DNA from 2 places in the Mesorhizobium sp. WSM1497 genome. Region 1 is predicted to be linked to the other one. Evidence: riboswitches for the same ligand, from Rfam matches in the RefSeq annotation. Region 1 holds a riboswitch; the other holds the start of a gene.
The links. A riboswitch is a leader RNA that binds a small molecule or an ion and turns the genes downstream of it on or off. The one in region 1 is predicted to bind thiamine pyrophosphate.
Positions count from the first base shown of each region.

Region 1 (15,797 bases):
TGCGCGAGACATCAGATACCTGCACGCCGGCCATTATTTCTCTCCGCCGAATTTGAAGAACCGCGCCGTGAGCAGCATCAGCGCCATCGACACGACAATGATGATCGTCGAGACCGCATTGATCTCGGGCGTGAATCCTTTGCGGATCGCGGCGTAGATTTCCACCGGCAGCGTCGTCTGCCCAGGCGTCGCCAGGAAATAGGACACCACGAACTGGTCGAACGACACTGCAAACGCAAACAGCCCTCCGGCAATGACGCCTGGCATGATCCAAGGCAGCGTGACGCGCCTCGTTATCTGCCACTGGTTGGCGCCGAGCGAGCGTGCCGCCTCTTCCAGCTCCGGCGCGAAGGTCTGCAGCCGGGCCGAGACGACGACGATGACATAGGGCAGCGCCAGTGCGACATGGCCAAGCAGGATCGCATGCAGCCCGCGACCGATGCCGACGCCGAAAAAGAAGATCAGCATCGCCGTGCCGGTGATCAGCCACGGAATGGCGATCGGCGGAAACAACAGCGCCTGCAGGAATTTCTTGCCGCGAAACTCATAGCGATAGAGCGCCAGCGATGCCGCCGAGCCGAGCACGACACAGATGACGGTGGTGATGACGGCGATCTCGACGCTGTTCCAGGTGGCGGCGATCAGCTGGTCGTTCTGCCACAGCGAAGCGTACCATTCGGTCGTCCATTCGAACGGCAATTGGTAGAAGGGCGAGACGTTGAACGACATCAGCGCCATGATGATGATCGGCAGATAGAGGAAGGCGAGCAGCAGACCGATGTAGAAGCGGCCAAGCCATTCGAGGACACGGGTCGTCGCCATCACGCGGCCCTCCGCAGCACCGGCGACGCCACCGACAGGATGACCAGCACCACGGCCAGCAGGATGAAGGAAAGCGCGGCACCGAGCGGCCAGTTGAACACGGCGACGAACTGGTCCTCGATGACCGTGCCGTAGAAGGTGCCGGTGCGACCGCCGAGGATGCGCGGCTCCATGAACGAGCCGACGACGGGGACGAAGATCAGGGCCGCACCCGCGACCAATCCGGGCATCGACAGCGGGATGATCACCCGCTTCAGCACCTGTAGCCGTGAAGCGCCAAGCGAACGCCCGGCCTCAATCAGGGAGTCATCGATCGCCTGCAGCGTGAGATAGCAGGTCAGCACCATGTAAGGCACGTAGGAATGCACCAGCCCGATGATGACGGCTGGATAGGAATACATCAGGTCGATGTTGATCTTGAACGGCAGCACGGCGTTGAGCGCGGTGTCGAGAATGCCGCCCTCGCGCAAAACCATCGCCCAGGAAAAGATGCGCACCAGCCCGTTCGACCAGAACGGCAAGATGACGAGCAGGAAGATCGCCTCGCGGCTGCGCCCCTTCAGCACTTTGGCGAGCACGTAAGCGGCGGGATAGCCGATGACGACGCACCACAGCGTCACTTCGAGGCCAAGCCGCAGCGAGGCCAGCAGCAGTGTCAGATAGAGGCTTTGCGAGAAGAAGGTGGCATAGTTGCCAAGGGTGAATGTCCACGGCTTTCCCGACAGCGGCAGCTCGGTCATGAACGAGAAAAAGACCATGGCCGAGAGCGGCAGGAAGATCGCCACCGTCAGCCAGAGATAGGCTGGCGCCAGCAGCGGCAATGCCGATCTCAGCCCGCTTCGCGACGCTGTCGCTGCTGCCATGATACCCTCCCCCAGGATTGAAACGCCAGCCGGCGCGAACCGCCGGCTGGCCGGGATGTCGGCTCTATTTCACGTCGACCTTCAACTGCTGCCACAGCGCCAGATAGGCTTCGCGCTGGGCATCGGTGATCGGCGCCTGGAACTGGATGCGTTTGGCCACCTCGGGGTCGCCCATGACCTTGCGGTTGAAGGCATCCTCGGGCAGCGCTTCCACCGCCTTGGTGTTGGCGGAGACAGGAGCACCGACCTTGGTGACCCATTCGACGTAGAATTTCGGGTCGATCATGTAGTTGATGAAAGCCTCGGCGCCGGCGACGTTCTTGGCGCCGACCGGAATGGAAAACGCGTCGAGCCAGGCGACGGCACCCTCCTGCGGCACGACCAGAGAGACCGGCAATTTGAAATGCGTCTTGGCGCGATCGGCCGAGCCGCTCCAGTAGGTGCCGATGTCGATCTGGTTGGAGGCGACCATCTGGTTCCAGTCGTTCTCCGAACTCCAGAAGGTCTTGATCTGCGGCATCAGCGAGGTGAGCTTCGCCTTGACCGCATCCATATCCTTGATGTCGTTGATGTTCTGGCCCGTTGCGATGGCGCCGAACTGCACCGCTTCGACGGCATCGTCGCGAATGACGACGCGGCCCTTGTGGGCGGCATCCCACATCTCGGCGATGCTCGTCGGCGGCTTGTCGAAGGATTTGTCGTTGATGGCGAGCGCGGTGAGGCCCCACACCCACGGCACGCCATAGACCTTGCCGTCATGGACGAGCATCGGCGATCCCGCCTTGTCCTTGCTGATGTCGGCGTAGTTCGGCAATTTGGAGACGTCGATCGGCTGGATCAGTTTGCCGTCCATCGCCTGGTCGTTGAAGGCGGCATTGATCATGACCACGTCGTAGAGACCGGGATTGGTCCGGATCTTGGTCAGCATTTCCTGTTCGGAATTGAAGAAGTCGTTGACGACCTTGTTGCCGGTCGCTTTTTCGAAAGCCTCCACCGCCCATGGTTCGTCGGCGCCGTATCCCTTCCAGTTGAGCACATGCACTTCGTCAGCCTTGGCGGCGAACGCGAGTGCGGAGGTAAAGACGGCAGTCGCCGTCAGCAGAGCAGTCAAGTCAGGCATGCGCATGGTTGGTTCCTCTCTGTGGGTTTGCCCGGTTCCCGGGCTTGTCAGGCTTTCCAGCTGTTATGCATTGGCCTTCTGTGTCCGGCCTGCTCCCGACGGATCGGCGGCATGGCTCAGGAATGTCTGGATTTGGTGGTCGGTCGGCGCCGACGAGCCGCCATGGCGGGTGACCGATATGGCCGCTGCCGCATTGGCATAGCGCGCTGCCTCGAAGGGCGGGATGCCGCGCGCCAGCGCGCTGACGAAAGCACCGATATGGGTGTCGCCAGCGCCATTGGTGTCGATGGCGGTGACCTTGAAGCCGGCAACGGTCTGCGCCGTGCCGTCGGCCAACCTGATATGGCAACCCTTTGCCCCGGAGCGGATGACCACGCCCGCTGCCTTCGGGCAGTGGTCGCCCAGCAGCCGTACCGCGAGGCCCTCGACATCGCCTGGGCCGGCAATCTCGGCGGCTTCCGTCGTGTTGCAGCTCAGCCATGTGGTGCGGGCAAGCACCCGCGACAGGATGGGACGCGGAATGTCCGTGATGACCGGCGTCGGGTCGAAGACGAAGGGAATACCTGCCGGCAGCGCCTCGATCCAATCAGTGAGCGCATCGCGACTCTTGGGGTAGCTCAGCGTGTAGCCGGAGGTGAACACCCAGTCACCCGGTGCCACCGCGACCGGCGCCATCATGTCGAGGCTGAGAACGCTCTCCGCACCAGGCCACGACACGAAGGTGCGTTCGGCGTCGCTCGAAATCATGGCGACGCAGTTGCCGCTGTCCATCACGGGCGATGGCGGCGTCAGTGTCTCGATACCCTCGGCTATGAACGCAGCGCGCAGGAAATCGCCATTGGGCCCGCTGCCGAGTTGGCCGCCGAACACCACCTGCATGCCGGTGCGGCTGGCCGCCACCATCATGTTGAAGCCGCCGCCGGCGACCTGGGCAAAGCTCGATGCCGTCTTTTCCATGCCGGGCGCCGGCAGGGCGTCGATGCGGTAGACATAGTCGACCACGGCACTGCCGACATGGACGAGACGGCCGCTCATTCCGCCGCGTCCTTGCCGGAACCGATTTTCGCCATCCTTGCTGCCACGAGATCGGCGGCGAGCGCGCGAACCTCCGACATGTCGAGGCCGACAAGCCGGGCGATATGCTGTTGCGGCAATCGGGAAAAACCGCTGCAGGCGCCGGCCATGCCGGCAGCGATGGCGCCGATCGTATCGGTGTCGCCGCCGAGATTGGCGCTGATGACGGCTGCTTGCCATGGGTCGCCACGCGCGACTTCCAGCACGGCGAAGGCCGCCGGAACGGATTCCTGGCTGGCGACGCCGGTGCCAACCAGATCGGTGATCAGCCGGATCGCATCCCTGATCGCCTTGCCGTGTACGATGTCTTGCGCCCAGACGATGCGCGCGGCGATGTCGCCGCCGGTCACCCAATGTCCGAGTGTCGCCCCTCGCCTCGCCGCCGCGACCGCGCTGGCGGAAGCGTCGCGCCAGCCACCGCCGGCGACGCCGCGGCTGACGGCTGCCGCAACGGCAGCGGCGGAGGCGATGGCAATCGAGGTGTTGTGCGTGGCCCGGCAGGTCTCAGCCACCTTGCCGACGAACCCTTCCAACGGTTCGAGCGGCATCATGATGCCGACCGGCGCGATACGCATCGCCGCACCATTGGTGTCGCCGCTGCGCCCCGCTTCCTCAGCCGGCACACCATTGTTGATGGCGTCGATGGCGCGTTTGGTCGATGGCCCCAAAAGGTCATAGCTGCCACGCGCCTTCACCTCACGTTCCCAGTCGAGCAGCGCATTGACCCAGCGCGCATGGTCGAAACGCTCGCCGGATTCGACCAGGATACGGCCGAGCAGCAACGCCTGCTCGGTATCGTCGGTGATGGTGCCGGCGGCCAGTCCCTTCGACACCGGATGATCCGGGAAAGGCTCGATGAAATCCTCGACATGGCCGTAGAGTTCGGCAATGCGAACCGGCGACAAAAGCTGCGTCGGCATGCCGAGCGCATCGCCCAGCGCTCCGCCGACAAGCGCCCCCATGGCGCGATCAATAGCCTTGCTGGTCGCATCCGACATCGCTCAGAACCTCATATGCAGCGCAAAATGCGCCGGATTGAGCAGGCTGGTGACGTACTCGATCGGCCGGTCGTCGGCGGCGCGCGTCAGCCGGCGGCCACGCAGGAAAGGCGTGCCTTGCGGGCAGCCGAGGATGGCCGCATCCTCGGCATTGAGCATCTCGATCTCGACCCATTCCTCGCCATGGTCGGGAATGAGGCCGGCGACGCGCAGCGTCTGGTGCAGCGAGCCCTCGCGCAATCCGCGCAACGGTACGTCCTCGAGCTCGGAGGACAATGGCAACCGGCTGCGCTCGATGGAGATCGCATGGCCGTCGCTGGCGTTGGTGCGCACCCGGTCGACGGCGATGAAGAACGGGCTTTCGATACCAAGCAGCGCAGCCAGATCGGGGTCTTCGATGACCTCCAGCCGCAGCGTCCGCGTCTCGGCATTGGCGCCGGCATCGGCCAGCGCGCGCGACCAGCCGATCGAGTCGTCGACCGGCTTGCCGTCGAAGGTGACGAACGAGCCGATACCAACCTTGGTCGTGATCAGCCCGCGGCTGGACAGTTCCTCGAGGCCTTTGCGGACCGTATTGCGGCTCACGGAGAAGCGCTGGACGAGTTCGTTCTCGCTTTGAAGGCGGTCGCCGAAACCGAGGACGCCGGAACGGATCTCATGTTCGAGGACGGTGGCGATCTGCTCGGGCTTGCCCGTACCGGGAGACAGTTGAACCGCGCGCCGCTTCATAAGGGTACCTGTTCAATGAACCTGTATAATCCTGTTCAATACCGAGGCCCGGATGCTATGTCAACAGATGCCGAAGACTGACCAACAGGCAGCGAAATGTGCGGGATAACCGTGCAGGGCGTGCCGAGAGGCAGGTCAATAGCCCTGAAAAGCCGGTCGGCGATCGCCAAAAAGAGGCATACATCAAGGGGATGGAGCCAGATCCTGATTCAATTTCACCAGGGGCAGGCTACGGGATCGACACCTCACGCGGTTCGACGAGGATGTCCGCCTCGATAGCGGCGTTGATGAACGCCGCTCTTGCCGCCGAGACTTCTTTCTTTCCCTCGAGCACGGCCAGACAGGCCTTGCGGGCAACCATATGCTTTTGCCCGGTCGCAACCGGCCAGCGGTTCAGCAGGATGTCGGCAGCCTGAGCGACCCGCTCCACGTTGAAGATCGAGTTTCGCGATCGGCCGAGCGCAATCCTGACCGGCTCATCGAAACGCTGATCTTGCACGATGCCACTCCCCAAAGTCGGCATTCATCGATTCGCGGCCTTCAACCCCGAGCAATGTGATAGGTTCTGCGCCAAAGGTGCAAGATGTCCGATTCCAGTGGCCAGAAAAATCCCAGGCTGATCGTCGTGGTCGCGTTCGATCGCGGTGAGGATGGCGAGTTGTTCCCAGCCTTTGGACCCGCCGACCAGCAGAGCGAGGATCGCGCCATACGCACCGCCAGGGCTCTGACGGCAAAGCATTCCGGCGTCATCGCCTGGAGCCGTGAGGCCGATCCGACGCTGGGCGAATATGGTCCGCCGAACACGCTCTTCGTCAGCGGTGACGTGCCTGACATGGAGTAGTCGACTGGCGCCAGCATCTGAACGCCTCGCCCATAGGGTTTGATGCGAGCCGGTTTTGCCTCGCCAGCAAGCAAAAGCCCGCTACGGTGAACCGGAGCGGGCCTTGGAGGAGGACAAGGGGTGGGACCCTCTCCTCTTGTTTCCACGGGGGGGGTGTGGACCGCAATGACCATACGAAAGTTTTGCAGAGTGCAGGATCACAAGCCGGCTTGCCTGCATCACAATCCGGTGCACGCCGACATTGGGGCGCTCACGAGATTGCGATCAGTTGGCGATAACTCGGCTAGATGCGCCCGAGTACGACAAGCACGATGACAATGAGCAGCACGAGCCCAAGGCCGCCGCCATAGGAGCCGGCGCCGTAGGATTGAACGTCGCAGCTGCGATGTTCAAAAGACGAGCGCTCCAAAGGCCTACCGTTCCGCGATTGTGGCGGGCATCGCGCGCGGAAGAAGTCTCGCCAGCAACAGAAACGGCCATCCTGGTGACGGCAACCAGAATTTAATTCCGGCACGCCTGTGGACCGCAGAAAGCCCACCAGTGTGGCGGGCTTTCCGATCGGCCGGAGATGGCGAGAAGCCGATTGCAGAAGCAATTACGCGAGGTAGTGAGTTTCAGCTTCACAGAGAGAATACTGAAATTGAAGTGTGGTATATATACCTCAAAATTTCTGAAATAATAAAGTTGTAATATTAGTTTGCACAAACAATGCGCAGGTCTATTGACGATCAACGTTGCCAGGTGATTGCAGACCGAACGATTCTGCGCGCCGGGGCGCTGTCAAACGACGCCGTAGAACAGCCTGTAGTGGACGCGCTTCATATAGTCCCGGTACTCCGGCGTGGCGGCCAGCAGCGCCTCTTCGCGCAGGATGCGGTGCACCTGGAAGAAGGTGATCACCGCGTAGACGGCTAGATTGTAGAAGGAAAAGGCCGATAGCAGGAACAGGACATGGCCGGCAAGATAGCCGGCATAGATCGGATGCCGCACCAGACGGTAGGCACCGCCCGTCATCACGCCGCGATTGCCCGGCAGAATGGCGAAAGAACGCCCCAGCGATATCTTTCCCCAGATCACGAACCCCAACGCCAGGGCCTGCAGCGGCGCCGCAACATGGACCGGGATGAACGCCACGCCCGGCTCCAGGTCGATGAAACCGACACCGAAGCTGGCGATCACGGAGACAACCACCGTGAGCGGGTTCCAGTCGCGAACCTTCGGCCGACGCGACAGAAGCAGCCAGGTAAAGGTCAGGATCTCGGAAATCGCCACCAGCGCCACATTGATGCGCGTCGGGTCGAGCATCAGGTGATACACGCCGCGGTAGACGAACATGCCCGCGAAGGCCAGCGCGCAGATCCGAAAGAAACCTTCGCGCAAATCCACCAGGATCTCACGCTTTCGGGCTGCGGACAGAATCGTGCCGTCACTGACGTGCGAAAGCGCCTCGCTTTTTGATATGAGCAATGCAGACACCCCAATGATCCCTCAGGGCGACCTTTGCACGCAACCATTGCCGGGCAGTTAATCAACAAGATCAGATCGGTCTTAAACTGGCTGTCGGGGAGCCAGGGCGCCACTTCCAGACGACCTGCTCCACGCGGTCGCCCAGAAAGACTGGCGACCCATGTCATTTGGTTTTGCCAGACTAGCTCAGATAGTCGTTGCGGAAATAGCTCCCGAAATCCGGGCGTCGAGCAACCAGCTTGCCGTCGGAATCGCGCAAAATGCCGGAGGCGAAGAGATAGTCGCCAATCGCTTCCATCTTGGCCGGATCCATCGTCCCGATGGCCCCGCTTTGGCTGCGTAGATAATGGCCGTCGATCAATGCCTTCAGCGAGGCGTGGATCAGCGCCGGATTGGTCAAGGCATCCTTGTTTGCAGCGATCAGCAGGGTTGCCGCATCGTCGGGGTGGTCGACAGCGAACTGGTAGCCGCGTCGCGTCGCCTGAACGAAGTCGGCCGCAGGCTTGGGATTGGCCTGGAGATAGGCTTCGCTCGAAGAGATCAGCGTCGTGTGCTCGTCAGGCACGCCATAATCGGCATAGACGAAGCTGCGCTGCTTGACGCCCCTGAGCTCGGCTTCGACACCCTCCCAGGTCGAGACTTCGAGCGTGAAATCGACCGACCCATTGGCCAGCGCCTCATAGGCTGAGGTGCCGAGCGTCACCGTCTCGAAATTGCCCTTGCCGCCGTCGTGGCGGATGATGGTCGATATCAGCGCGTTTTCCCAGGCACTGCCGAAGCCGCCATAGATCAAGCCGTCGAGGCTTCTTGGGCTTTTGATCTCGTTGCGTGCCGCATTGAAGACCACGCGGCCTGTTTCGGATTGCACCACCGCATAGACGCCCTTCAGATCCGCCCCGGCGGTTCTCTGGGTGAACAGGCTGATGGTGCCGTTGATGCCGAAATCGGCGACGCGGTTTGCGACCAGCGTGCCCGCACCGGTATCGCTGTAGGGCAGGATGTCGACCTCGAGCCCGGCTTCGCGATAAAACCCTTTGTCGCGGGCGACGAACAGTCCGATGTGGTTGGTATTGCCCGTCCAGTCGAGGGCGACGGTGACCTTTTGTGCCGCCGATTGTGCTCGAGCCCGACCCGTCCCGGCAATCAAGGGAAGGCCGGTGGCAAGGGTCAGCAACAAGGCCTGCCGACGCGTCAAGTCAGTCATGATCGTGTCCTTTGGATGGATTGGGGTTGAGGATGATGTCGAGGATTTCGGCCTCGAGCGCGCTTGCCTGGCGCGCGGCATCGCCGCCAAGGCTGCGCGGGCGCGGCAACGGCACCCTGATTTCACGCACAATGCGGGCCGGGCGCGCCGACAGCACATAGATGCGGTCGGACAGGAACACGGCTTCGCGCACGTCATGGGTGATCAAGAGCGCCGTCCAGCGATGATGCCGCCACATCTGTTCGAGCCAGCGCTGCATGGCGGTGCGGGTCAGCGCATCGAGCGCGCCGAACGGCTCGTCGAGCAGGAGCATGTCGCGCTCCTGCACCACGGTGCGCAGCAAGGCCGCGCGCTGGCGCATGCCGCCGGACAGCTGCGCGGGAAAATGCTGCTCGAAGCCGGCAAGCCCGAATTCGGCAAACAACGGCGCAACGCGCGCCCGCGCCGCCTGTCTCCTCATACCTTGCACTTCGAGCCCGAGCGTCGTGTTGTCGAGGATGCGCCGCCATGGCATCAGCGCGTCGCGCTGCGGCATGAAGGCGAAGTGCCTGCCGTGGTCGTCGAGCCGCGCGCCGTCGAACAACATCTCGCCCTCGCCATGCTCGGCGCCGGTCAGAAGCTGGAACAGCGTCGACTTGCCGGCACCCGAGGGTCCAAGGATCGAGACGAACTCACCAGCGCCGACGCTGAGCGAAATATCGGCCAGCACGTCGAGCCCACCGAACGCCTTGTGCACATGCCGCAGTTCGAGCCGGCTCATCGCCAGGCCCCCTTCCCGGCAGTTTCCCTGCCGGCTCGCTCCCAGGGCATGGCAAGGCGCTGCAGCAACACGGTCAACCCGAACAGGACAAGGGTCACCGCCGCGCTGACACCGACGGCGGCAAGAACCAGATCAGGACGGAAATTGTTTTTGGCGTTGAGCATGTAGATGCCCAGTCCCTTTGCGGCACCGGCATACTCGGCGAAGATGGCGCCGACCACCGCATAGGTGATGGAGATCCTCAACCCGGCAAAGAAGTAAGGCAGCGCCGAAGGCAGCCGCGCGAGCAGGAAGATGCGCCAGCGCCCTGCCCCCATGGCGCGCAGCATTTGCCCGATCTCGGCCTCGGTCGCCTCATAGCCTTCGACCAATGCAACCAGCATCGGAAAGAAGGTGACCAGAGCCACCAGCATGATCTTGGGCGCCAGCCCGAAGCCGAACCACAGCACCACAAGCGGCGCGATCGCCACCAGCGGCAAGGTCTGGCTAACGATGAAGACGGGAAACAACGCACGCCGCAGCAGCTGGAAGAAGTCGACCAGCATCGACAGCACGAAGGCGGCGCTGAGCGAACAGGCAAAGCCAAGAAGCGTGGCACGGATGGTCGGAACGGCATTGTCGGCCAGCGCCTCGCGATTGAGCATCGCTTGCTCGAAGACGCGTGACGGCGCCGGCAGTATCGTGGCCCTGATGCCGGAATAGGCGGCATAAAGCTCCCACGCCATCAGGAGCAAACCGGCCGAGATCATGGCCGGCATTGCCTTGACGAGAAAGCTCGCGATCGGGCGCGAAGCGACTGATGATGAGACCACGGGAGATAACCTTTGACGGCCGCGAGAGCGGCGCGGCTTCAGACGGCCGACGGGCTGTTGGCCGAGACCGTGACGTCGAGGGTTACGTGGCCAGCGCCCGGTCCGAAACGGCAGAAAGCCTCGTCCAGCGCCGAAAAGATCGCACCGGCGTCACCGCGCAGTTTCGTGCAGAAATGCTTGGAGCGCTCATAGACGCCGGACTGCTTGAGAAAGTCTATGCAGCCGTAGATCTCGTCCATGTGGTCGTCTGTGCCCATCACATAGAGCGAGAACTGCGCCGCCGCCGGCTGGCCGGTGGCAGCAGCATTGCGCACCGCCGCGATGGCCGCGTCCTTGCGCGGGCCGAGTGGACCGACGGGCCCGCCAAACGCATCGGAGCGGCAGATCGGATCGTCCGGCTCGCCAGGGCAGCCGCGCGAGATGGTGGCCGACAACACGCAATGTTTGCCGCTGCGTGCCGCCGCCACGAAGAGGTCGCGCATGGCAGGAAACAGCACTTCGGGTTGCCCGACCAGCAAGGTCGAGATGTCGTCGGTCTCGATCCTGAGTTTGTCGCGCCAGGGATCGAGCGCACCGAGCGCGCCAAGGATGACACCGACGAAATCGTCGGTCATGGGATATAGGGAAATCTGTGCGCCTGAAAACATCGCCCGCCTCGCTCCGCTGGTATTACCCAGATCAGCTTCTAGGGTCTGTGGGCTTGCCGCCCCCGTCTCAGCCCCGGCCGTACGGAGCACCCCTGTGGATGTGCGCCTTAAAGCATCATTCGAGTTGAAGGAAAAGCCGTTTTTTTATCGCACTGCGCCAAAAGCATTGCGCCAGGGCGGGCGCGGTTGGCTCTGCCGGCGCGAGAATTTATCGGGAACCTTCACCAGGCCGCGAGGTTGTCCCACCAGTCGCTACGCGACGAGTTCACAGACAATGGAGACAAACCATGTTCATGAAAATCCTCGCAGCTTCGGCGCTCACCATTGGCCTGGCGACATCGGCCATGGCGCAGAGCAATGGCACAAGCGGCACCGACGGATCCGGCGGCAGCGGCAAGTCGGTCACCGTCGACCCAAATACGCCGGCTTCGCCGAACACGGTAGACCCCGGCACGACCAACAGTACGACGGTAGCACCGGGCACCACGAATTCAAACGCGGATGAAAATTGCCCTGCCCATCCGCAGGGCGCACAGCCCGATGCCAGTGGTACATCGCCGGGCACCACCGCGCCGACAGTTAACGACAACCATTGCGGCAAGTAGGAATTGCAATGAAAAGAAGCCGCGGAGCGAGCGCTCCGCGGCTTCTCAAATCCTGTCGTATCAGTGTATCTACGGCACCGCTTTTTCCCGAACCGGCAGCTTCCACCCCGGCCTGACGAAGTGGCAGGTGTATCCGTTGGGATATTTCTCCAGATAGTCCTGATGCTCGGGCTCGGCTTCCCAGAAGGGGCCAACGGGTGCGACTTCAGTGACGACCTTGCCCGGCCACAGGCCCGAGGCATCGACATCGGCGATCGTGTCCTCGGCGATGCGCTTCTGTTCGTCGCTGGTGTAGTAGATAGCCGAGCGATAGCTCATCCCGACATCGTTGCCCTGACGGTTGCGGGTCGTCGGATCGTGGATCTGGAAGAAGCGTTCCAGCAGCGTGCGATAGCTTATGATGGCTGGATCGAAATTGATCTCGATGGCTTCGGCATGGCTGCCGTGGTCGCGGTAGGTGGCGTTGGGCACGTCGCCGCCGCTGTAGCCAACACGGGTGGAAATGACGCCGGGATAGCGCCGTATCAAATCCTGCATACCCCAGAAGCAGCCACCGGCAAGGACTGCGCGTTCGGTCGAAGTCGCCATATCACGTCTCCTCAAAGGCAAGTTTGTCTGGACATAGATGGGCATTGTCACCTGCTTCGTCCAGCGGACCGGCGGATCTGCTTCAGTTGCTCGGTCGGGCGAGGCCGTCGATAGCACCCGGCAACTGCCGCGCGCCAGGCGGAATGGCGGCGAAGCTGATCGCCACCGGCGGCGCCTTGAGCGACCAGTCGAAAAGAACGGTTTTGACCGGGATGTCGCCCACCCACGCCTGCAGATAAGATGGCACATCGCGCCCGGGCCAGACCAGCAATATGCCATGCTCGCGCAGCCGCTCCTTGGTGATCCAGGGGGCGTACTGCATGTTCAGTTCGGTGAAGATCGACGGCTTGTCATAGGCATTGAGGCCTGCCAGCGGCGCAATAAGGGCATGGCCGCCGACGATGTCGAGCCGATCGGGCGTCGCAGCGTGCCAGACAGCCTCTGCCTCATCCGAGATCTTTTGCGCCGGCCAGCAGACGGCGTCCATGCGCCCACGCAGATTGCATTTCGTCCAGCGGATGCCCGCATAGGCACCGGATATGCCGACAATGGAGATGAGCGCGCAGATCGCCAGCTTTCGCATCTCGATGGCGCCGAGGCGATGGCCCAGCAAGGCGAGCGCCACAACGCCAGCAAGATTGTACATCGGCGCGCCCCAGGCCTCGCCGGCGCCGGTGAACAGGGACGCCACCATGACGAGGATCGCCGGGCCAACCCCCATCCACAAGAGATAGACCAGCGTGCCGCGCCCGACGGGCTTTTGCGGCGCGGGCGAGCGCCGCAGCAGCCCTGATATCGCCAGCACCAGAAGAAAGCCGCAGAGCCCAGCCATCTGGACGCCGATATAATAAAAGCGGGAGCGATGAGCCACCACCCACTGATCGCGCCAGCCGGCATAGGTCAGCGGCAGGAAATCGACGCGGCAGAGTTCGGCGGCCAGTGGAGCGGCGACAGCGCCGAAAACCGCGAGCCCGAGCCATGGCCAGGGCGTGGCGAGCCGACTGCGTGCGCGTGTGTCCGACAGCAGCCAGATCGCCCCGAAAAGCAATAATAGGCCGGTGGAAAGCTTGGCATAGAGCCCGACGCCCGACACCAGCCCGAGCGCCAGCCACCAGCCCGGCCCACCACCACGGCCCGCACGCCACAACAGCCAGCAGATAGCGGCCCAGAAGGGCATCTGCGCGTAGTCATGATTGAACTGTGGGGTCGGCCAGCCGAAGAAATAGAGCGACGGCATCAGAAGCACGGCGGCCAGCGCGCGGGTTCGCCCGAGCATGTCGCGGGCCAGCAGATAGACTAGCACGAAAGTGGCCGAGATCGTTAGCTGAGCCACGAGATATTGCGGCCAGCGGAACGATCCGGTCAGAAGATGGCTGATCTCGAGCAGCCAGCCGGGAAGCTGTGGATGCTTGTAGGTCAACAGCACCCATTCGCGGCCCCACATGAAGCCTTCGACGACATCGTTGGGCGGTGACACGTCGACAAGCGCGGGCGCCACGGTCCAGCACAGGATCTGTGTCAGGCATAAAAGCGCTAGGCCGGCTTCTGGATAGCGCGTCAGCCCCTGCCAGATCGACGACTGCCGCCAGTCGCCTGGAACAGAACTGCCGACCGGCAGCCAACCGTTCATGGGTTCGTCGATTCGCGTCATGCGGTGGATAAATCACACCGGACGGTTTTTGGAACAGCCCAGAACTCGAAGCTTACGAAAATGTATACTTGGGTGACCATGGCAAAACCAAGATTGAGGCAGAGTTTCGCGCCACCATGCCGCCTCTCTCATCATCACATGCCAGCAGGACAACAATGGAACACGCCGTCCCGGAGCGCCCTGAACATGCCGGGCACGGCGCATCGGGCGTGATCGCGGCAGGCGTCGCCTACGCCTGACCGGTTCCCGTCCCCAAAAAAGCATCCAGGATTTAATAAATGCGCCACCACCATGCCGTCATCCACTACCGTGCGCTCGATTTCTGAATGGCCCGTGCGGCCGTTCTAGTCATCATCTGCCTGCAGCTTCTGGTCATCAACAATCTCTCATTCGGGCCGCGCTGGCTAGCGCCCGCGCTGGAGGCCGCTCTGCTGCTGCCCTTGTCGGTGGCCACCGCCTGGACACAGGCCGCCACCCGCAAGGCGGTCGAGGACCACGAGTGGCATGCGATCGGCCAATTTCGGGTCATGATCCGCAGAACAGCCCTGACCATGACCGCCATCATCAGCATCATGAACTGCGGTTCGCTGGTCCTGCTGGTGCGTGCCTTGCTGGAGGGCCATGCCGGCAACAGCGGCACGACGCTGCTGATCGACGCACTCAACATCTGGGTCACCAACGTCATCGTCTTTGCCTTGTGGTTCTGGAGCACCGACCGCGGCGGCCCGCCGACCTGCGGCCTCGTCAAGCTTGCGCAGGCCGATTTCCTGTTCGCGCAGATGACGTTGAACGACCGTGACCTCCGAGATTGGCTGCCCGGTTTCGTCGATTATTTCTTCCTCGCCTTCACCAATGCGACAGCGTTTTCACCCACCGATACCTTGCCCCTTTCCCAGCGCGCCAAGCTGCTGATGATGGCCGAGGCCATGATCTCGCTGCTGACCATCGCGCTGGTCGCGGCACGCGCGGTCAACATCCTCGCTTGATCGGCCCGACACGCGAAATAGCCCGCCCGGCGCACCGGAACGGGCTATTTTGGGTTGCCTTCGACAGTTGAAATGCAGCGCCGGACTAATGGCGCTTGCCCAGCCTGTAGCTGTTGCCGCCCAGCAGGTTCACGCCGAGCCCGCTCAGAACGCCACCGACGATGCCGGTCTTGTTGCCGTTCAGAATGCCTGAGACGACATTGCCGCTCAGGATGTTGTTGCCGCTGAGCACGTCGTTCAGCGCGGTGATCTTGCCAAGGTCGATGGACGGCGAAACATTGATCAGGCTGCTCGAATTGGCTCCCCAGCCGCCCGAACCTCCGCACCCACAACCTGCCTCGGCGGCTCCAACGGACGATGCAACTGCAACAGCGGCGAAAATAACAGTGAACTTGTTCATGAAAGCTACTCCCGTTTGATGATGGAGATGGCTTCCGTCTTCTGTGGTCTACCTCTTGCTTAACAATATATGAACACTTCATCCGCTCAAGTCTTTATCTAGTTTCGGTGCTTCAATCAAAAATTAACAATAATCATTATGCATAACCGACATGATTAACTTGCTTATCACAACGGACAATGACGAGACCGGTCAACTCGAATGCCGCTCAGCAATGGCCGATCGGAAAT
Region 1 is NZ_CP021070.1:3,324,611-3,340,407, reverse strand. It holds gene A9K65_RS16290 (ABC transporter ATP-binding protein) at 1-34, opposite strand, end outside; gene A9K65_RS16285 (ABC transporter permease) at 34-822, opposite strand; gene A9K65_RS16280 (ABC transporter permease) at 822-1,685, opposite strand; gene A9K65_RS16275 (ABC transporter substrate-binding protein) at 1,750-2,811, opposite strand; gene A9K65_RS16270 (PfkB family carbohydrate kinase) at 2,869-3,840, opposite strand; gene A9K65_RS16265 (ADP-ribosylglycohydrolase family protein) at 3,837-4,877, opposite strand; gene A9K65_RS16260 (GntR family transcriptional regulator) at 4,881-5,606, opposite strand; gene A9K65_RS16255 (DUF982 domain-containing protein) at 5,836-6,105, opposite strand; gene A9K65_RS16250 (hypothetical protein) at 6,190-6,447, shown strand; gene A9K65_RS16245 (isoprenylcysteine carboxylmethyltransferase family protein) at 7,228-7,923, opposite strand; gene A9K65_RS16240 (ABC transporter substrate-binding protein) at 8,096-9,118, opposite strand; gene A9K65_RS16235 (ABC transporter ATP-binding protein) at 9,111-9,878, opposite strand; gene A9K65_RS16230 (ABC transporter permease) at 9,875-10,636, opposite strand; gene A9K65_RS16225 (YkoF family thiamine/hydroxymethylpyrimidine-binding protein) at 10,729-11,337, opposite strand; TPP riboswitch at 11,328-11,441, opposite strand; gene A9K65_RS16220 (hypothetical protein) at 11,625-11,942, shown strand; gene msrA (peptide-methionine (S)-S-oxide reductase MsrA) at 12,012-12,530, opposite strand; gene A9K65_RS16210 (glycosyltransferase family 39 protein) at 12,613-14,160, opposite strand; gene A9K65_RS16205 (hypothetical protein) at 14,508-15,167, shown strand; gene A9K65_RS16200 (hypothetical protein) at 15,253-15,567, opposite strand.

Region 2 (15,797 bases), 2.0 Mb from region 1:
CGAGTTCGGGCCGGCAGGACGCCGGTACCACAACAAGGAGTTCAGTGCGCAATGGCAACGATCACCCCGCAGAAGAAGTCCACCGCTGCGCGTCACGGTTTCAAGACCGGCGAGTACATCGTCTACCCGGCGCATGGCGTCGGCCAGATCGTCTCGATCGACGAGCAGGAAGTTGCTGGACACAAGCTGGAACTGTTCGTCATCGACTTCTCGAAGGACAAGATGCGCCTGAAGGTGCCGGTCGCCAAGGCGACCTCCATCGGCATGCGCAAGCTGTCGGAAGAGGATTATGTCGAGCGCGCGCTGAAGGTCGTGCAGGGCCGCGCCCGCGTCAAGCGCACCATGTGGTCGCGCCGCGCCCAGGAATATGATGCGAAGATCAATTCGGGCGACCTGATCTCGATCTCGGAAGTCGTGCGTGACCTCTACCGCGCCGACAACCAGCCGGAGCAGTCCTATTCCGAGCGTCAGCTCTACGAGGCGGCGCTCGACCGCATGGCCCGCGAGATCGCGGCCGTCAACCGCATGTCGGAAACCGAAGCCGTGCGCCTGATCGAGGTCAACCTCAACAAGGGCCCTAAGCGTGGCGCCAAGGCCGACAATGAAGAGGCCGAGCAGGAAGAAGCTGCCTGATCTTTCTCACCTTTCGAGAAATCCTGCCAGAAACGATTGGAGGCTCCGGTTTGACCGGGGCCTCTTTTGCTTTCGGGCGGCAGCTTCGAGGTTGGTAGGCCCTGCGCATCAGCATGCTGCATCGCGGCTTGCCGGCACACCGAGCCGTCGAGCGCGCGTTTTCGTTTTAACGTGTGTCGCCACTTATCGCCTTGCCGCCAAAGCAGACCGCGGCAATGGTCTCGCGCAATTCCTCGTCGGCGATCGGCTTGTGCAGGATGCGGCTGCCGCTGGCGCTGATCTCCTTGAGGCGCGCCGGCGACGTATCGCCAGTAATGATGATGGTCGGGACAAGCCAGCCGATATGGGCGTGAAGCGCACGGATCGCGTCGGTGCCGGTGGTGTCATTCTCGAGACGGTAGTCTGCGATGATCAGGTCGACCGGCGCATCGCCGGCAGCCAGCGCCGCCGTATGGGCCTCCTGCGCCTCTGCGGCGGAGCGGCCGGGATAGACACGATGTCCCTCCAGGCTGAGCAAGCGCACCATGGCATCGAGAACGTCGCCCTCGTCCTCGACCACCATGATGCCGGCGGCACTGCTGGCCGGCGATGTCGTGTCGACCTCCAAGCGAGCTTGCACCGCGCCGGCCTTCGCGACGGTGATGGAAAACAGGGAACCGCGCCCGGACGTCGAAGCCAATTTCAGGGGGTGCCCCAACAGCTCGGCGGTGCGGCGAACGATGGCGAGCCCGAGTCCCAAGCCTTGCGTGCGGTCCCGCGCCGGGTTCTGCAACTGCACGAACTCCTCGAAGACCATCCCCTGCTGATCGGCGGGGATGCCGGGGCCGCTGTCGAGGACCTGTATCTCCACACATGCGCCGCGCCGGCGACAGCCCAGCAGGACACCACCTTGCTTGGTGTAGCGAAGGGCATTCGAGACCAGGTTGTTGAGGATGCGCTTCAACATCATCGGGTCGCTGTCGACGTAGAGACTGCTGTCTACCACCCGCCACGTAAGTCCGCGTTGTTTTGCCTCGGCGGCGAATTCATTGCGAAGATCACCAAAGAGGTCGCGCAGCGGCACCGCCTCGCTCGCGACCGTGACGATGCCCGCATCGAGCCGCGAGATATCGAGCAAAGCGTTGAGCAGCCCACTGAAGTTGCTGACAACCGATTTCGCCCGGCTGGCCAGATCGCGCGCCTCGCCGGAGGGTACGTCGCCGCGCTGCCCCAATATGGCAAGCGTCGAGACCAGCAGGCTCAGGGCATGGATCGGTTGGCGCAGATCGTGACTCGCCGCCGCCAGAAAACGCGTCTTGGCACGGTCGGCGGTCTGCGCCCTGTCGCGTTCCTCTTGCAGGTGCTCGACCAGCGTTTCGTTCTCCAGTCGCAGGCTGACGGTTTCGCGCAGCATGCGGTAGGTGATACGGCAGTAGTAGAAATTGATCGCCACCAGCGATGCGAGCAGGAACAGGAAGGCGCCGGAAATATCGCTTTGGGTGGTCAAGCAGCGCAAGGCGACCGGCACCACCGTGGCCAGGATGGAACCGACCAGCGCCGGCGGAAAGGCCGACAGCGACGGCACCGTACCGCAGACGAGACCAGTCAGGACGATGACCGTGAAGGACAGCACGATCGGCGCCTCGGGCATAAAGCCGACCCAGCCAAGCACCCCCCACAGAAGGCCCGACATACAGGAAAACGCCGTGGCCAGCCATGCCCAGTGCAAGATCGAGCCGCGATCCCTTGAGCGGCTGAAAAAACGGCGCGACGCCAGCACCCGGATAGCCGTCAGCAGATACAGCGCCGCCAGCCAGCCGGTCAGCCAATTGGCGGAAACGGCCGTTCTCAGAACATAGACCGCCGCCATCGAGATCACGATGTTGGAGATGACCACGCCGTAGGAATTGCGATACAGGAGTTCGACCAGGGCCTGGCGTATCTTGTCTTCCTGCATCGAATCCCTCCAATTGTCCCAAGTAATTCTCCGGCCGGTCTTCCCCGGTACCGTTGATCTACCGGCAACCTGTTTCGCATAAGTTGGCGATCGATCCATATACGCCGCTGCAGCCCTGGATGGTGCCCCGATGAACCGCTCGCTCACCGCCATACTCGCCGACGACCATGCCATCGTGCGCGAGGGGCTGAAGCTGCTTATCTCGGCTATGGACAATATCTCGGTCGTCGCCGAGGCTGCGGATGCCGAGGCGCTGCTTGGCCAGCTGCGAAGCACGCGCGCCGACCTTTTGATCCTCGACCTCGGCATGCCAGGTGTGACCGGGATGCAGTTTATCGCCACCATCAGGACCTTGGCGCCACGCCTGCGGATCGTGGTGCTGACGGCCAATGTCGAGCCGAGGACAGTACGCGCCGCGCTCAGCGCCGGCGCCAACGCCTACCTGACCAAGGATGGCGATCCAGAGGAACTCGGCGCTGCCATCGAAGCGGTCAAGAACGGAGGCACCTATCTGGCGAAAACCGTTCGCTTCGCGGTCAGCGATATAGGCAGGGAAAGCGAGCCGATAGCCGCGCAGGAAATCCTGTCCCCGGTACCGCTGACGCGGCGCGAACGGCAGATCCTTCAACTGGTGGCGCAAGGCATGATCACGCGCGACATCGCCGAACGACTGGGCATCAGCCTGCCGACCGCTCGCAAACATCGCGAAAATCTGATGGGCAAGCTCAGTCTCCACAACACCGCCGAACTGACCGCCTACGCGGTTCGTCTGGGATTGCCCACCGGCTGATATCGCAGCCGCGACAATGGGCAACCCGGCAACGTCCCCTTAACCATCGGCAGATTAGCCAAACCCGATCATCATCCAAATACGGCATCCGCCGTATGTTTTCGGCCTGCCCCCCGGCCTACTCCTCCCACGGCTTGATCATGGGAGGAGCTGTCATGCCATCGCTGGATCTCTGGATTCCGTTCGCCCTCGCAACGCTCGCCTTCGCCTGCATGCCAGGACCGGCGATTCTCTACATGACAGCGCAGACGCTGGCCCATGGCCGTCAGGCCGGATTGATGGCGGCACTGGGTGTCCATCTTGGTTGTTACGTGCACATCCTGGCCGCGGCGGTCGGGCTCGCCGCACTGATGGAACACGCGCCGGTCGCTTTCTTGGTGATCCGATGGGCGGGCGCCGCATATCTCATTTCGCTGGGCCTTGCCATGTTCCTGGGCTGGAACCGGATGGGTGAGGATGGTGCCAGGCCGGCCCCGAATACATTTCGCGACAGCATGGTCGTCGAGATCCTCAATCCCAAGACGGCACTGTTCTTCCTGACCTTCCTGCCGCAGTTCGTGGATCCGTCAGCCGGCATGGCCGTCGGGTTGCAGTTCCTCATCCTCGGCATCATCGTCAATCTCATCTTCTCGATGGCCGACCTTGCGGCGGTCGGCATCGCCTCGCTCGCCGTTGGCCGGTTCACTGGCGCCGGATGGGTGATCCCCAAGACATGCGGTTCGATCCTCATCGGACTTGGCGTGGCGCTCGTCAGCCATCATATCTGAACCTGCAAATGAAGAGCCGCGATTTCGGGGGAGATCTGACGGTGAAATTTCAGCGGCTGCTGGCGGCAAGGCCCGATATGCCGAAGGATGGCTGACGGCCTGCTCGCGCATCCGGCAAGATATACCGGAACCGGCGCGCCTTCGGGGCCATCGCCCGAATTCTACAGACCCTAGGCCGCGCCTACCCGCCGCCGCCTTCCTTCTCAGCCTCCTGCTTCAGCGTCGCAATGAACCGCTTCGTCCGTTGCTGCTCCGGATTGTTGAACAGCACCGCGGCCGGTCCCTTCTCGACGACGACGCCGGCATCGAGGAACACCACTTCCTTGGCGATCTTGGAGGCGAGGCGCAGATCATGCGTCGCCATCACCATGGTCGTGCCTTCACTGGCGAGCTTGCCAAGCACGTCGACCACCTCTTGCGCCAGTTCCGGGTCGAGTGCCGAGGTCGGCTCGTCGCAGAGCAGCACTTTCGGCGACGGCGCCAAGGCGCGGGCGATCGCCACGCGCTGCTGCTGGCCGCCCGACAGCGTCGCCGGCCAGGCGTCGGCCTTGTGCGCCATCCCCACCTTCTCCAGCAGAGCCAGCGCCCGCTCGCGTGCCCTCTCAGGCGCCCATTTCAGCACCGTCACCAGCCCTTCCATGACGTTCTCGATCGCGGTGCGATGCGGAAACAGCTGGAAGTTCTGGAACACCATGCCGGTCTGCAGCCGCAGGCGCTGGATATCCCTGGCCGGAACCCTGCCACCAGGATGGAATTCGAGCGTCTCGTCGCCGATGCGCACCGTGCCCGAGGTCGGGATCTCCAGGAGGTTGATGCAGCGCAGCAGGGTGCTCTTTCCCCCGCCCGACGGGCCGACCAGCGCAGTGACGCTGCCTTCGGCAATGGTGACCGTCACGCCCTTCAACACGAGATTGTCGCCAAAGCGCTTTTCGATGTTGCTGAGGCCGATCATGAGCGTGCCTCCAGGAAGCCGCCATAGCGGTTGAGCCGGGTCTCCAGCCGCGTCTGCAAGGCCGACAGCACCGAACTCAGCGCCAGATAGAGGATCGCCGCCTCGACATAGAGGATCAGCGGCTCATAGGTGGTGGCGACGATGCGCTGCGCCGCCTGGAACATCTCCGGCACGGTGATGGCGGCGGCCAGCGACGTATCCTTGACCAATGAGATGAAGGTGTTGGAAAGCGGCGGCACCGCGACCCGGCCGGCTTGCGGCAGGATGGTGCGCCGCATCGCCTGGCTCCAGGTCATGCCGATCGAATAGGCCGCTTCCCATTGGCCCTTCGGCACCGAGCCTATGGCCGCGCGGATGATTTCCGACGTGTAGGCGCCGATGTTGAGCGTGAAGCCGATCAACGCCGCCGTGAAGGCGTCGAGCAGGATACCGACCGACGGCAGGCCGTAGAAGATAAGGAACAGCTGCACCAGCAGCGGCGTGCCGCGGAAGATCCAGACATAGAAGCGCACCAGCGCGACCAGCGGTTTCGGACCAAACAGCCGGGCAAGCGCCGCACCCAACCCAACGGTCAGCCCAAGGACGAAGGACAACAGCGTCAGCGGCACGGTGAAGATCAGCGCCGCCCACAACAGCGAAGGCAGCGACTCCAGCATCAGTTGCAGCCAGTGCGGCACGTAACATCCTCCAAATAAGTCGAGGCTTCGTCGAGGCGCGACATATCACGACAAAAGCGGCGGACCGTCAAAGACGGCTCGCCGCTCGATATGTCCTGTGGGCCGCGGAGCGGCCCGCCTCATAGATTACTTCGAAACGTCCTGGCCGAAATAGGTGTCGGAGATTTTCTTATAGGTGCCGTCGGCCTTGATGTCGGCCAGCGCCTTGTTGATCGCCGCGACCAGCTCCGGATCGCCCTTGCGCACGATGACGCCGGAATAGTCGGCGTTTTCCTCTTGCGCGGCGATCTTCACATTGGCGTCGGGCTTTTGCTTCTTGAAGTCGAGGAACGACAGGCTGTCATTGATCGTGGCGTCGGCACGGCCTGTCAGAAGCAGCTGGATCGATTGGTCGAAGCCATCGGTGCCGACCAGCTCGGCGCCGTTCGTTTCGGCCAGCTTGCCGAAATTCGAGGTCAGCGACTGCGCCGACTTCTTGCCCTTGAGATCGGCAAAGGTCTTGATGTCTGTGTTGTCGCCGCGCACGATCAGCACCGCCTTGGAGGCGATGTAAGGATCGGAGAAGTCGTACTTGGCCTTGCGGGCATCGGTGATGCCGACCTCGTTGATGACGGCGTCATAGCGATTGGCGTCGAGGCCGGCGATCAGCCCGTCCCACTTGCCTTCGAGGAATTCGACCTTGACGCCGAGCTTGTCGGCGATCGCCTTGGCGATTTCGACGTCGAAGCCGACCAGTGCGCCCGAAGTGTCATGATAGGTGAATGGCGCATAAGTGCCTTCCGTGCCGACCTTGATGACCCCGGCCTGCTTGATCTGGTCGAGATTGGCGCCGGCATGGCCTGCGGTGACAGCCAAGGCCTGCAGCGTTCCGGCGATGATGAGCGACTTGAGCCATTTCATTTTTCTGTGATCCCGTCCTTGGCCGGCCGACCGGCATATTGTGAGCGCTGGAAACTGACAGATGCAAGCCGAAAAAATAAGGAGCAGAATTCCAAAAACAACCAGTTTCTGAAATCGCATACTCAAACTGGCGCTTTCCAGCCGACACCAGAACTGTCGCGGATCATCCCCGGAGCCCGTCGGGCAACACAATCCCGCAGCCACGGTCGCGGAACCTTTCCCGCGCATGGCAGTTCTGGCTGTTCTAGGGCACGGCGCCGCCATTTCAACCCGGGCGCCAGCCAAGTTTGCAAAGTCATCCGCACCACCCAGGGAGCGCCTCATGATGGAAGACACGGCAGGACGGATCATGGTCCGCGCGGCAATGAAGGCTCCCTACCTCGAACGTGACGAAGAGCATCGGCTTGCATTGCTCTGGAAAGAGGACAACGACCAGAACGCGCTGCACAGCATCACCGTCGCGCATATGCGGCTGGTCATTTCCATGGCCTCCAAATTCCGCCATTACGGCCTGCCGCTCGGCGACCTGGTCCAGGAGGGTCATGTCGGACTGCTCGAGGCCGCCGCCCGCTTCGAGCCGGAGCGCGAGGTGCGGTTCTCGACCTATGCGACATGGTGGATCCGGGCCTCGATGCAGGACTACATCCTGCGCAACTGGTCGATCGTGCGTGGCGGCACCAGCTCGGCGCAGAAGGCGCTGTTCTTCAACCTGCGACGCCTGCGCGCGCGGCTGGCGAATGGCGCCGAGCCACTGTCAAACGCAACGCTCTATCGCGAAGTATCGGAAGCACTCGGCGTCTCCGAAGCCGACGTGGCGATGATGGATTCGCGGCTGTCGGCTCCCGACTCCTCACTCAACATGCCGGTTGCCGACGATGCGGGTTCGACCGAGCGCATGGATTTCCTGGTCTCGGACGATCCGCTGCCCGACGAGATCGTCGGCGACAAGATCGATGTCGCGCGCCGCTCGCTCTGGCTGAGGGAGGCGCTTCGCGCGCTCAACGCACGGGAGTTGAGGATCATCGAGGAACGCCGGCTTAACGACGAGGGCGCGACGCTGGAAGCGCTCGGCGAAACCCTCGGCATCTCCAAGGAACGCGTCCGCCAGATCGAGGCCCGCGCCATGGAAAAGCTGAAGGTCGCGTTGGTGAAGCAGAATCCGGAGTTCATGGCGACTGCCGCCTGAACGGCGGCAGGCGTCCGGAGGTGCCTACTTGTCCGTGACGATCTTGACCTTGTCGCCGGCCGAAACCGCCGCACCAGGCGACAGCGCGTTGAGGACGCGGAACAGGTCGAGCTTACGGTCGACGCCGACCATCTGCGCCGAAAGCGAACCCATCGTCTGCCCAGGCTGGACAGTGACGACGCGGATGCGCAGCGGCTTCAGCGCCGCCTTTTCGGCGGCACTCAAGATCCGGAACGAGCCGCTGACCGAGCGGGCGATTGTGTCCAGCGACGTGCTGGCCGAAGGGGCCGCGGTCAGCAGCCGGTAGACCTGGCCGCCGGCGCGGATCACCGCAATGTCGAACTGCCAGCCTTCGGCGCCGGCATGCGCGGTCGCTGCCTCGTTGCCGTTGATGGTTTCCTGCCTGACGCTGCTGTCGACGAGACCAGCCACCCAGCCGCTGCGGATATAGTCCGTCAGCGCCCGGTTCTTGTCGATCGACACGCCATCGAAACGGATCGCTATGTCGCCGGGGCCGGTGGCCGTCACCGCTGCCGCCGAATTGTCGATGATGAAGCCGTCCGGTACCGTGAACGAAACGCCAAGGCCCGGATGCAGGAAGGTTTCGCCGCGCACATAGCCTTCTTCCGGCGTGTCGCCATAGAGCAGGCCGTCTATGCCGGCGAGGAAGGAATCGCGGTCGCGCGTGCCGACGCCCGGCGCGCCGAACTGGCGGGCATGGCGCTGCGCCAGATCGATGCGCTGCGGCGTATTGGGGTGCGTGGCCAGGAAGTCGAGGCTGGCGTCGGTGGCGCCGCTGATCGAGCGGAAATCCGTGTAGGCCGACATTGATTGCAGGAAGCGGCCGGCGGCGAAAGGATCGTAGCCGGCCTCGCCGATCGACTTGATGCCGATGGCGTCGGCTTCCAGTTCCTGGTTGCGCGAGAATTGCGCGAGCCTCAGCTTGCCGCGGATCAACGCCGCCTTGGCGGTCGGGCTGTCGCCGAGCACATCGGAAACCACCTTGGTCGCCAAGCCTTCCTCTGCCTCGAGTTGCTGGCGCTGCAAGCCGTGATTGGCGGTGACGTGGCCCATCTCATGCGCGATGACAGCGGCAAGCTCGGCCGAATCATTGGCCAGCGCCAGGAGGCCGCGCGTGATGTAGAGATAGCCGCCCGGCAGCGCGAAGGCATTGACATTGGGCGAATTCAAAATGGTGATGCGATAGGTCTGTGTCGGGTTGGCGGACACCACCGTCAAACTACCGACCACCTTGGCGACCATGCGCTCGAGCTTGGGATCGGAATATTCGCCGCCATAGGTCGCCAGGATGCGCGGATGCTGCGCCCTGGCCAATTCGGCGAGCTTGTTGTTGGCGCCGACATTGTCCACCGTGATCGGCTTGTCGGAAGGCTGGAAGCCGGATTCCTGAACTTCCGGCGGCGTGAACATCTGGCAGCTTGCCAACGCCACGGCAAAGCCGGCCAGCGCGAGAAAGCGCGCCAGCGGTTTCATTCCCAATGTGTTAGCGCCGATCGCCAGAACGGCTTCCTTTCGGGTCCCGGCACATGACATTGAAAATCGGGGACGATCTTCAGAATGTTCACGTGCCATATCTCAAACTGCTGCAGTATCCGCGGCCCATCCCAGGGGCGGGCGCCGGATACTGCAGGCAAATCACGGCCTGTGCCGGACCGGTAGGGCGGACCTAGCCACACTCCCCCGGTCATGGCAAGCAAACGCCACATCGCCTGGAGCCGGTTTGACCGTAAATTATGTCCGCTTCCGGGCAACATCGCGTGATGTGGAATATCCGGCACCCGCGCCGATATAGCGCCGGAACGCCTCCGGACCAGCCCCGGCGAAGAAATCATCAGCCTTGCCGGTGGCGGCGACCAACCCATTGTCGACAAACACCATATGCTCGCCGATGCGGCGTGCATCCTCCGGCTGGTGGGTGACGAATAGCACTGTCATGGCGCGTTCGGCATGAACGGCGGCAACCAGGTCCAGCATCTCGTCGCGCAAAGCCGGTCCGAGCGAAGCGAAGGGCTCGTCGAGCAGCAACACCGGTCGGTCGCGCACCAGCACGCGGGCCAGGGCGACGCGCTGACGTTCGCCCCCGGAGAGCTCGCGCGGCAGGCGTTTCTCCTTGCCCGCAAGACCGGTGCGCGCAAGCGCCTCGGCGACCGCGGCGCGGTCCGCCTCGGTCAGCCGCAGGGATGGCGAGCGGCCGAGCCCGACATTCTGCTCGACGGAAAGATGCGCGAAGAGATTGTTCTCCTGGAACACCATCGACACCGGCCGCGCCGAGGCCGGCTCGGCGCTGACATCGACACCGCCGACCAGCACGCGGCCCGACCGTGGGGTCTCGAAGCCGGCGACCAGATTGAGCAGTGTCGACTTGCCCGAACCGCTCGGCCCCATGATGGCGGTGATCGTCGCCGCGGCAAACTCGACATCGAAAACAAGCGGCGCCTCGCCATAGCTGCCATAGCTGAACGACACTTTGTCCAGCCGCACCGGCGCGCCCTTCGCGAGCCCGTTGGCCGCCTTTTCACGCATCACGGACCTCCTCCCTTCCCAGCCAGTGCGCCGCCACGATCAACGCGAGACAGACGAGGCCGAGCAGCAGTGCGAGGCCGGCGGCATCCTCGGTGCGGTAGCTGCCCATCCGAACCAGAAGAAGGTAGGGCAATGTCTGCACGGAATCACTGCCGAACAAGGCAATGACACCGAGATCGCCGAGCGACAGCGCCATGGCGAAAGCGAAGGCCGTGGTGAGCGGTCGCCGCAGCGACGGCCAGTCGACCAGCATCAGCCGGTTCCAGCCCGCAATGCCGAGCTGTGCACAGAGCCGTTCGTGACGCTCGCTCGCTGCATCATAGGCGGGACGCACGGCGCGGAGCGCAAACGGCATCGCCATCACCGCGTTGACGGTGACGACCATGACCGGGGCGATGGCGAAGACATCGCCGACATGGCGCAACAACAGGAACCAGCCGGCGCCGACGACGATCGGCGGCACGACCAGGACAAAACCGGCGCCTGTATCGGTCGCGTGTTCGAGCAGTGTCTTTGCGCCGGCACGGCGGGTCAGCGCCAGCGCCCGCCGCGCCATGGTCAGCGCCAGCGACAGCATCACCGAAAGCAGCGCCGACAGGAAGGCGAGCGCCGCACTGGTCAGCGTTGCCTGCCGGACAGTGGCCTCGCCGGCCAAGCGGGCGAGATCGGCACTCAATCCGGCCATCACGGTTGCCGCCATCGGCCCGACAACGAACAGCAGCGCCAGGACGATGAGTAGCGCGTTCAACCAGGTCTCGCTCCGATTGACCGAGAGATAGCGGCGTTGCGCGACCGGCAAATTGGTATCGCCGACCACATTGGCGCCTAGCCGCGTCAGTGCCAGCACCACGATAAAGGTCAAGGCGATCTGCAGCAGCGTCAGTGCAACGGCCCGTGCGGGATCGAAATCGAAGCGCAGCGCCTGGTAGATGCCGACCTCAAGCGTCGTCGCGGCCGGCCCGCCGCCGAGCGTCAGCACGATCGTGAAGGATGTGATGCAGAGCATGAACACAAGCCCGGCGACGCCGGGCAGTGCGGCGCGCAGCGTTGGCCATTCGATCAGCCGGAACGCCGGCCGCGCCGCCATGCCGAGTTGGCTCGCCAGCCGCCATTGGTCGGCCGGTATGGTCTGCAGCGCCTCGAGGAACAGCCGCGTCGCCAGCGGCAGGTTGAAGAAGACATGGGCGACGAGAATGCCGGACAGGCCATAGATGCCCGGCCAGCTTCCGCCGCCGATAACGGCAAGCACGCCGGCGAAATAGCCGGCACGGCCATAAAGCGCCAGGATGCCGAGCGCTGCAACGATGGCCGGCAGCGCCAACGGCACGGCGAAGATCTGCAGGATGAAGGCGCGGCCGAAGAAACGTGGATGCCGCGACAGAGCGCGCGCCACAAACAGCCCCGGGATGACCGAAAGCAGCGTCGACAGGACCGCTTGCCAGAGCGTGAAGCGAATGACGCGAAGCAGATAGGGATCGAAGGCTGCCCAGGCGCCCGAGAAATCATGGGCGCCCTCGAAAAGCAGGCCGGCAAACGCGCCGCCGATCAGCAGCGCGATTGCAGCGAGCGCTACAATGCCGGCACTGACGCGGGAATCCGTGGAATGCGCCGGCGCCATCGCGCTGCCTACTTGCTCATCGCCGCCAGCCATTCATCGACCCAGGCCTTGCGGTTGGCAGAGACCTCTTGCGGGCTGAACAGCAAGGTCTTCGTTGGCTTGACCAGTTTGTCGAAGGCCGAATTGAGCGGCTTGTCGGTCTTGCCTGCCGGGAACATCCAGTTGGTCTCGGGGATGGCATCCTGGAATTTCGGCCCGGTCATGAAGGCCATGAACTTGGCCGCCAGCGGATTCTTGGCTCCTGTCGTGGTGATACCCGCCACCTCGATCTGCAGATACTCGCCCTCCTCGAAGGAGGCCGCCTGGTAGCGCTCCGTGTTCTCGGCGACCATGTGGTAGGCTGGCGACGTCGTGTAGGACAGCACCATCGGCGCCTCGCCCTTGGTGAACAGCCCATAGGCCTCGCTCCAGCCCGGCGTCACGGTCAGCACCTTGGCCTTGAGCTTGGCCCAGGCCTCGGGTGCCTTGTCGCCATAGACCGACTTGACCCAAAGAAGCAGGCCGAGGCCTGGCGTCGAGGTGCGCGGATCCTGGATGACGATCTTGTCGTTGGCACTGCCTTCGATCAGCTCCTTCAGGCTCTTCGGCGGCGTCTTCATCTTCTGCGTGTCGTAGACGACAGCGAAATAGCCGTAGTCGAAGGGGACAAAAGTGTCGTCGCTCCAGCCGCCCGGCACACTGACATCCGTCACCGCGCCATGCGGCGCGAACAAGCCTGACGCCTTGGCATCGGCGGTGAGATTGGTATCCAGGCCAAGCACGATATCGGCCTTGGTCGATGCGCCTTCCAATCTGACGCGGTTGAGCAGCGCGACGCCATCGGCGACCGAGACGAAGTCGACGTCGCAGCCGCATTCGGCCTCGAACTCCTTCTTCACCACGGGACCCGGACCCCAGTCGGCGGTGAAACTCTCATAGGTGTAGACGGTGAGCTTGTCCTTGGCCAAGGCGGGCCCGGACAAGGCCACGACCGTTGCTGAAACAAGAGCGTATAAAAGCGTGCGCATCGGCGCCTCCTTCGTTTGAATTGAAAGGAATTGAGGCGTCGGACTGTCCGAAACGTCTAATCCCTCCGCCGGTACAAACCGGATCAGGTTCAGCGGGTTGGCGAGACTGCCTCTCAGCCGGTCCGCGAAGATCGCGTCCGGCACCCCGTTAGAGCGTTTCGACACATAGGCCGGGCCGATCCGCCATGCAAGCGGGAGTTTGCCGCCTTCCGTTTCCCGTGCCGGGCTGGTAAGGGCCACACGATATGAGCACATTCACCATCCTGCTTGGCGGCGATCTCATCCGTACGCCACGGCTCGACCGTCAGGTCAAAGGCTCCCGCGTCATCGCCGCCGACGCCGGCATCGGTCATGCGCGGTTGCTGGGTCTCGTGCCGGAGCTGTGGGTGGGTGATTTCGATTCGGTGCCGGCCAACCTGCCGGACGATCTCGCTTCCGTGCCGCGCCGGACCTTCCCGGCGGAAAAGGACCAGACCGATGGCGAACTTGCCGTCGCCGCGGCACTGGAGCGCGGCGCGACCCGCCTGGTGCTGGCTGGCGCCTTTGGCGGCAAGCGCGCCGACCACGCTTTTCTGCATCTGTCGCTCGCCCTGCGGCTGGCGGAGGCTGGAACGGACGTGCTTTTGACCAGCGGCGCTCAGGAAGGCATCCCCCTGCTGCGCGGAACGGCCGGCTTCGACTATGCCGACGGCACGCTGTTTTCGGTGCTCGGCTTTTCCGAGCTCGACGGCCTGACCGTCACCGGCGCCAAATGGCCGCTCGCTCACGTCAAGGTGGCGTTCGGTTCGTCGCTGACCATTTCCAACGAGGTCAAGTCCGACAAGACCGGGGGCCGCCTCGAAATCGCGCTCGGCCATGGCCGCGCGATGCTGCTCGCTCATCCCTATCCCTTACCTGAAAGCTGACATGGCCCCGCCCCTTCTCAACCTCGACGGGATAAAACTGACCTTCGGCGGCACGCCGCTGCTCGATGGCGCCGCCTTGACGGCTTCGGCCGGCGACAAGATCGCGCTGGTCGGCCGCAACGGGTCCGGCAAGTCGACCCTGCTGAAGATCGCCGCCGGCCTGATCGAGCCGCAGGACGGCGAAGTGTTCCGCCAGCCTTCGGCGACCGTCCGCTATTTGCCGCAGATGCCCGACATGGAAGGTTTTGCCACTGTCCGCGCCTATGTCGAGGCCGGGCTTGGCCCCGCCGACGATCCCTACCGCGCCAGCTATCTGATGGAGCATCTCGGCCTGTCGGGTGAGGAACGTCCGAACGACCTGTCGGGCGGCGAGGCGAGGCGCGCCGCCCTTGCCCGCGTCATGGCGCCGGAGCCCGATATCCTGCTGCTCGATGAGCCGACCAACCATCTCGACCTCTCGGTCATCGAATGGCTGGAAGAAGAACTCATCCGCACCTCCTCGGCGCTGATCGTCATCTCGCACGACCGCCGCTTCCTCGAACGCGTGTCGCGCGCCACGGTCTGGCTCGATCGCGGCCAGACCCGCAGGCTGGACAAGGGCTTCGGCCATTTCGAGGAATGGCGCGACCTGGTTCTGGAGGAAGAAGAACGCGAGCAGCACAAGCTCGGCCGCCAGATCGTTCGCGAAGAGCATTGGCTGCGCTACGGCGTGACGGCGCGGCGCAAGCGCAACATGCGCCGGCTCGGCGAGTTGCAGACCATGCGTCAGCGTTTTCGCGGTCATCGCGGAGCCGAAGGGTCGGCGACCATGGTGGCGAGCGACGCCACCGAGTCCGGCAAGCTGGTGATCGAGGCGAAAAACATCGAAAAGAGCTTTGGCGATCTCACCGTGGTCAAGGCGTTTTCGACCCGCATCCAGCGTGGCGATCGCGTTGGCCTGGTCGGGCCGAACGGCGCCGGCAAGACCACGCTCTTGAAGATGCTGACCGGCGAGATGAAGCCGGACGCCGGCTCGGTGCGGCTCGGCACCAATCTGGAGATCGCCACGCTCGACCAGAAGCGCGAGGCGGTCGACCCGCAGGAGACGCTGGCACAATATCTCACCGATGGGCGCGGCGAGAACCTCGTCATCAATGGCGAGCAGCGCCACGTGGTCTCCTACATGAAGGATTTCCTGTTCAAGCCCGAGCAGGCGCGCACGCCGGTGCGCGAGTTGTCCGGCGGCGAGCGGGCGCGGCTCTTGCTGGCGCGCGTGCTGGCGCGGCCCGCAAACCTTCTGGTGCTCGATGAGCCGACCAACGATCTCGACATGGAGACGCTTGAACTGCTGCAGGAACTGGTCGCCGGTTTCGCCGGCACCGTCATCCTGGTCAGCCACGACCGCGATTTCCTCGACCGCACCGTGACCAGCCTGATCGCGCCGGATGGTGAAGGCCGCTGGATCGAATATGCCGGTGGCTACTCCGACATGCTGGCGCAGCGCGGCGGCACGAAGCTGGACGACCGCAAGGCGCGGGCGAGAGCCGAAAATGGCGAGGCGCCCGCGTCAGGCAAGAGCGAAGCCGCCGCGCCAAAAGTGCCGGCGAAGAAACTGTCGTTCAAGCAGAAATTCGCACTGGAATCCCTGCCGAAGAAAATCGAAGCTGTGATGGCCTCTATCTCGCGGCTGGAGAACAACATCGCCGATCCGGCCTATTACGAGCGCGATCCGGCCTCGTTCCAGAAAACCATCGCCGCCCTCGACAAGGAGCGCGCCACGCTGGCCGCGCTCGAGGAAGAATGGCTGGAACTGGAGATGTTGCGCGAGGAGATGGAGGGGTGAGGAGTGTTTCGGCCGTAGGCCGATCAATCGACGACGATTTGTCGATTGAAGCGACGAACG
Region 2 is NZ_CP021070.1:1,373,730-1,389,526, reverse strand. It holds gene A9K65_RS06800 (CarD family transcriptional regulator) at 52-633, shown strand; gene A9K65_RS06795 (ATP-binding protein) at 800-2,569, opposite strand; gene A9K65_RS06790 (response regulator transcription factor) at 2,700-3,359, shown strand; gene A9K65_RS06785 (LysE family translocator) at 3,515-4,126, shown strand; gene A9K65_RS06780 (amino acid ABC transporter ATP-binding protein) at 4,308-5,078, opposite strand; gene A9K65_RS06775 (amino acid ABC transporter permease) at 5,075-5,755, opposite strand; gene A9K65_RS06770 (amino acid ABC transporter substrate-binding protein) at 5,882-6,655, opposite strand; gene A9K65_RS06765 (RNA polymerase factor sigma-32) at 6,978-7,841, shown strand; gene A9K65_RS06760 (M48 family metalloprotease) at 7,866-9,335, opposite strand; gene thiQ (thiamine ABC transporter ATP-binding protein) at 9,594-10,385, opposite strand; gene thiP (thiamine/thiamine pyrophosphate ABC transporter permease) at 10,378-12,003, opposite strand; gene thiB (thiamine ABC transporter substrate binding subunit) at 12,012-13,010, opposite strand; TPP riboswitch at 13,054-13,168, opposite strand; gene A9K65_RS06740 (thiamine diphosphokinase) at 13,256-13,915, shown strand; gene A9K65_RS06735 (ABC-F family ATP-binding cassette domain-containing protein) at 13,917-15,737, shown strand.
Region 2: it holds a riboswitch for thiamine pyrophosphate, as region 1 does, so the genes downstream of both, thiB (thiamine ABC transporter substrate binding subunit) here and A9K65_RS16225 (YkoF family thiamine/hydroxymethylpyrimidine-binding protein) in region 1, are expected to answer to the same signal.